2 regions of the Ornithinibacillus proteolyticus genome follow, and region 1 is predicted to be linked to the other one. Evidence: riboswitches for the same ligand, from Rfam matches in the RefSeq annotation. Region 1 holds a riboswitch; the other holds the start of a gene.
The links. A riboswitch is a leader RNA that binds a small molecule or an ion and turns the genes downstream of it on or off. The one in region 1 is predicted to bind cyclic di-GMP.

Region 1 (3,219 bases):
TGTTCATATGACGAATAAGATGAGTATGAGCATTCGGGCATTATTAAATCAAATCAAGTATGTATCGACAACCTTAGCTAGCCAGAGTACCGAGCTAACTCAGTCTACTAACGAAGTGAAAACTGGTGCCGAGCAAATAGCAATGACAATGGAAGAATTAGCTAACGGTACGGAAACACAAGCAGATAGTGCAGGTGAATTATCATCGGCAATGAGTTCATTTGCTGTTCAAGTACAAGAGGCAGATGAAAGTGGCGCAGCAATTGATACACACTCCAAGAATGTGCTTGACTTAACCAATACGGGAAGAGATTTAATGAAATCTTCAACCACACAAATGCGTAAAGTAGATGAAATTGTTCATGGTGCTGTAGGAAAAGTAGAAGGACTACATGAGCATACGCAAAAAATCACCAATCTAGTATCTATCATTAGGGATGTTGCAGAGCAAACTAATTTACTAGCATTAAACGCTGCAATTGAAGCGGCACGTGCTGGTGAACATGGGAAAGGCTTCGCAGTAGTTGCTGACGAGGTGAGAAAGTTAGCGGAGCAGGTTGCGCTATCGGTAAATGATATAACAGACACGGTAATGAGTATTCAGTCGGAATCAACGCTTGTAACGGAGTCATTACAGGAAGGGTATAAAGAGGTTCAAATTGGTACAGACCAAATTGAATCTACTGGAGAGACATTTAGTCAAATTACCGAAGCGGTTTCCAGTATGGTCGAGAACATTTCAACCATTACGAGCAACCTGTCCAGTATTGCTACGAACAGTCAAGAAATGAACGGATCTATCCAAGAGATTGCAGCTATTTCAGAGGAATCAGCTGCAGGGGTAGAGGAGACGTCAGCTTCGGCAGAACAGGTTAGAGGCTCAATGGAGGAAGTAGCTGATAGCTCCAAAAAACTAGCCACCCTAGCAGAAGAACTGAATGATTTAGTAGGTAATTTTAAACTATAGTAAAAGATACTAGACACATTTGGTGTAAAGTGTCTAGTATCTTTTTTTCCTATAATTACATCCTATATTTAATGATATTTTAGTTGCATTTATTACTAGATATGGTTTAACATAACCTTATGTGAATAAATCGAAACACCAACTGATAAAGGCAAACTATCTGAAAGGGTAGGACGCAAAGCTAAGGGTCTAAGGTCGTAATGGCTATGATCGCCTGGTTGCCAAAATGGATTGTATCAATATTTTGGCTATTCTAATATGAATAGTCTTTTTTAATGTGAAATTCATATTTTGGCAATTTCTACCATTTGTAATAGGGAAATAAATTTGATGGGAGAAGTGGCTATGAGTGAAGTAACAATTATTAAAGAGAAAGATTTAGTTCGAGACATTATTGTGGAAAAGCTAGAAGAAAGTCTTCCTGAGCATGATTGGAAGGCTATAGGATCCGCAGAATTTAAATCAATTAAGACGTCAATTAAAAGTGATTTAGTCATTATTGATTTAAACACGACTATCGATATTAAAGAGGTAATTGATAGGTTTCTAGAAAAGAAAATCCGAGTAGCAATTTGGACATCTGATTTAGACAATGACTTATTACGGGAGCTGTTCCGTTGTGGGTTACATGGATATTTCTATAATGGAATGGAATTAAGTGAATTAATTTTTGCTACTAAATCGATGTTAAATGATCAACAATATATCCATCCGAAACTATCAGCAATTCTACTAAATGATTATGTAAAACTAACTAGAAAAGACCCAATTAGACCAGCTGGTATTCTTACCGAACAAGAATGGAAGGTTTTAGAGGAGCTTGGTAAAGGTCTAAACAACTGTAGTATTGCCAAAGAACTATTTATTTCAACTAGAACAGTGAATAACCATGTAAGCTCTATCTTGAAGAAGCTACATGTATCCGATCGCACTAATGCCGTTATCAAGGCCATTAAAAATAATTGGATAACATTATAAAACGTAAGTAAGGGCAGGTTCTCTGAGTAGTAATTTCAGGGAAACTGCCTTTTATATTTGGATGAGGGGTGGGTCTTGAAGTCGTACAAAATATCGCGCGCGAGAAAAATTAGGAGTGAAGGAAAAGTAAAAATCGCGCGGGGTAGGAGTAAAAACGCGCGAGAAATAGAAAAATCGCGCGAGGTAAGATTAAAATCGCGCGAGAAATAGTAAAATTCGCGCGAGGTAGGAGTAAAATCGCGCGAGATAGTGAATGTGGCGCGAAAAGTGAAGAGGGTCGCGCGAAAAATGGGGGAGGTGGCGCGATTTTAAGAGATTCCCGCGCGAAAAGAGGAGAGTCTCGCGCGAAAAGGAAAGAAAGTCGCGCGCGAGGAAAATTAGAAGTGAAGGAAAAATAAAAACGCGCCCGGTAAGAAGAATAATAACAGCTTCTCCACATAAAGCTAAATTGGCGAGTCTCCTCCTTTTTCTTCTCTTAATGGATTATGCTATAGTAGTGACAGTAATATATTGGAAGGGGCATGAGAATTGGAATTGCATCATCAAGAGGCTAACAACAATCAGTTATACAAATTTTTAGTAGTAGCAGGAATCATCATTGTTGCTTTTAATCTCCGGCCTGCAATCACATCTGTTGGACCACTTATGAGTACCATTCGCGATGATGTAGGATTATCGAATTGGAGTGTAGGGTTATTAACAAGCTTACCATTAATCGCTTTTGCCTTTATGTCACCAATTGCTGCAAGGCTAGGTAATCGGTTTACCAATGAGAAAGTCATTTTATGGGGGCTTATATTTTTATTAGCTGGAATAGCGGTCCGTTCCGTGTCATTAATCGGCTTGATATTTCTAGGAACATTGCTAGTTGGGTTTGGTATATCGGTTTGTAATGTTCTATTACCAGGAGTCGTGAAGGATAAATTTCCATTAAAGGTAGGTTTAATGACTAGTGTCTATTCAACGGCGATGGGAGTATTTGCTGCAACGGCATCAGGAGTTAGTGTTCCGCTAGCAAATGGTATCGGCTTAGGATGGAAGGTTGCTCTAAGTGTGTGGGCCATCCCTGCAGTGCTAGGGATTATTATTTGGATTTATTTATCTAATAAAAGCCGTCATGCTACGGTCGAAACTAAGTTTATAACAGGTACTACAGATACGAATATTTGGAAGTCTACTTTAGCATGGCAAATTGCTGCATATATGGGATTACAGTCCTTTTTATTTTATGTGACTATCTCATGGCTACCTGAAATTCTGCATTCTCATGGAAT
Region 2 (3,219 bases), on a different contig from region 1:
TGTAAAGCTAGATACATCAATATCTTTTACTTCTAATGCTTCAGCACCCATATCATTAATGTTTACAACAAGGTTTTGGTTTTGATTAGCACCGATTTGGAATACTAATTCGCTTTCACCTGCAGCAAAAGATCCATCTAGTAAGCCTTTACCGTTAAACTGAGTACGCTCAGCAATTCCATCAATTTCTTCAATAAGTGCAGTGATTTCATCTTGGATTGCAGATAAATCATCACTTTCTTGAGTTCCAAGGTTACCCGCTTGTACAGTTAACTCACGCATACGTTGTAAAATTGAATGAGTTTCAGTTAAAGCACCTTCAGCAGTTTGGATTAAAGAAATACCATCTTGAGCATTCTTAGATGCCATTTCTAAACCGCGAATTTGTCCACGCATTTTTTCAGAGATTGCTAGACCTGCAGCATCATCTCCAGCACGGTTGATACGAAGACCAGAAGATAGTTTTTCTAAAGAGTTTTGAGTAGCTCCTGTGTTTACACCTAATTGACGGTGTGCGTTTAATGCAGAAATATTGTGATTGATAATCATGTTTACATACCTCCATGTATTTTGTTTTTTTCGCGAGTCACATCCATATGTCTCGCATCTATAACAACTCGTATTAGAGTTATTAACTAAGTGAAGTAAAATGTTTGGCCAAAACATTTACCACATCATCATGATGTTGTACCTATTATATCGGCATGAAAAATAGATGTTTAATCTTTTTTATAAAAAAATTATTCTTTTTTGTAGAAATTTCTTTTCCCACTATTCCAAACAACAAAAAAGCCCATGGTACTATACCATAGACTCCCCACAACCTCTACTAGAAACTAACTTCTTTCGCTTCTCCACCATCATCTTCTCTAGTATTTGGTGTAACAATTCGCGGTCTTCCTCGTACGAATTTGTAAATACTGCGCTATATCCAAATCGATCACTTTCCTGATACACTTCCTTCCGAACGATTCTCCCCTTCAAAATAAACACCGTATCCTTTAGGGAAAAACGAATCTTTATGGTCATGTCATCGATTATCGGATATTCAACACCACACACAAACGTTACACCGTCAAGACTGACATTTTTTAAGACCCCTTGTATGAAATTCGGATTCAATTTCTCATTATCTACATCGAGAAATTCAACAAAACAGGTGATCCCCTCTACACTTACCTGGGCATTTCCGCTTAGCGTTACACTAGTAAAAATAGGATGGTTCTCCACTTCGTTCCTATCTAAAGTAGTGTCATCTTTATCCTGCTGCTTTTTCATTACCTGTTTAATAAGAAAGAATAATAGCAATATGAATAGAAAAGCAACAACTAGAATAAAAATCCAAACTTTATCATCCATTTCAAACACCTCCTTATTTAAGTAAGTAGGTTTTCGAAAATACCTAGGTCCACTATCACATTAGAGAAACGCTCATTTGGTTGTCCTTTAACGAATGTATTCGTTTTTCTAAGTTGGCGGGAAAGCAGTTTATTTTTCCCATCTGCTAATAAAAAGGAGAACCAAAGAAAAGGTCCTCCTATCATACTCTAGTCCCAGTTTCCTTCGGTAGCTAGGCTGCCATAACAATAGTGCTTTAGGCCCTCGGCTTTGCGTCCTTCCCTTTCGGATAAGTTTGCCTTTTTCGTAAAACCTCTATAGTTGGTCCTATTATACTAGAAGACTTTCCAAAATTCGACATTTTTTAATTGAATAGTACAATACACCTATCTCATTACAAACAATTAATCCAAAAGACCTATCAAAACTAAATAAAAAAAGCGTGCCGAAGCACACTTTTCTCAATCCCTATCTTATACTAAAAACTTCCGATCCTTCCGATTGGTAAATCGCATAAAGATCAACAAGGATAACAGCACTAAAATCATTAATAATAAAGAAAGTGCTGCCCCAAGCTGCCAGTTCATTTCCACTAAGAATGCATCACGAATAACATTTCCAACCATTAATAGCTTGCCACCAGTAAATAAGTCGGTAACAACGAACACACTAATTGCTGGTACAAATGTGATAATAAATCCAGCCAAAATACCTGGGAATGTTAATGGTAGTGTAACATTTAAGAATGTTTTTACCGGTCCTGCCCCTAAATCCTCCGATGCCTCCAAGTATGTTTTATCTAACTGCTCGATGGAGGAGTATATCGGTAAGATCATAAATGGAAGGAATCCGTAAACTAATCCGAGAATGACGCCACCTGGTGAATACATTAGTGCAAGCGGCTCCTTAATAAACCCTAAATCCATTAACACATTATTAATGACACCTTGATTGTTCATTAAAATAATCCATGCATACAAACGAATCAATAAATTGGTCCAAAACGGTACCATGACAAGCAGCAGCAATAGATTTTTCCACTTACCAGCATTAGCAATAAAATAGGCAAATGGGTAAGCAATGAATAAACAAACGATTGTTGCTATCAGTGCCCACCATACCGATTGCCAAATTACTTTTGCATAAAGTGAGCTAAAAGCAGAAGAATAGGCTTTGAAGCTAAATTCATAAATAATTGCACCAAAATCACCATTTGTCGTGAAGCTGATCACCGCAATAAAAATGACTGGGATAACTAAAAATAAGGTTAGCCAAAATAAGCTAGGGGATAACAATAAATAAGCCTTTTTAAAATTTCTAATCATTTCTCATATCCCCTTTCTTTCGCATATTTAGGCCAACAATGGTGACCACGATGAACATGATTACGATAATAATCGTAGAAAGTACGTTTACTTCAGGTGATACACCTAATCGAACCATCGAATAGACGAGTACTGGTAATGTATTATCGCCTGGTCCTAGTGTAAAGAACGAAATAACAAATTCATCCAACGAAATCGTAAAAGCTAGCAATCCGCCAGCTAAGATACCCGGAAAGATTAATGGAAAAGTAACCTTCCAAAAGGTTTGCCACTCATTAGCCCCTAGGTCTTTTGCCGCTTCCTCCAATGAACTATCAAAGGATGATAGTCTTGCTAGAACAACAAGCATGACATACGAAATCGTGATGGCGACATGTCCTGGTATCGCTGTATTTAAGCCTAACGAGACATTTAGAATCCCATAAATGGCAAGTAAAGCAACCGCAACGACAATATCCGGAATGACGACTGGAATATAGAATAGAAACTCAACAGCCTTTTTCCCAATAAATGTATAACGATAGAGCGCTAATGCTGCTAGCGTCCCTAAAATGGT

Region 2: linked by a shared signal. The riboswitch ahead of AAIB49_RS09305 (PilZ domain-containing protein) and the one ahead of AAIB49_RS16810 (response regulator transcription factor) in region 1 are both predicted to bind cyclic di-GMP.

Annotation. Positions count from the first base shown of each region.
Region 1 covers NZ_JBCPXV010000050.1:2,734-5,952, forward strand. The annotation lists gene AAIB49_RS16805 (methyl-accepting chemotaxis protein) at 1-967, shown strand, start outside; cyclic di-GMP riboswitch class I at 1,108-1,193, shown strand; gene AAIB49_RS16810 (response regulator transcription factor) at 1,313-1,945, shown strand; gene AAIB49_RS16815 (CynX/NimT family MFS transporter) at 2,474-3,219, shown strand, end outside.
Region 2 covers NZ_JBCPXV010000015.1:74,696-77,914, reverse strand. The annotation lists gene hag (flagellin Hag) at 1-549, opposite strand, end outside; gene AAIB49_RS09305 (PilZ domain-containing protein) at 802-1,359, opposite strand; cyclic di-GMP riboswitch class I at 1,563-1,648, opposite strand; gene AAIB49_RS09300 (ABC transporter permease) at 1,812-2,663, opposite strand; gene AAIB49_RS09295 (ABC transporter permease subunit) at 2,656-3,219, opposite strand, start outside.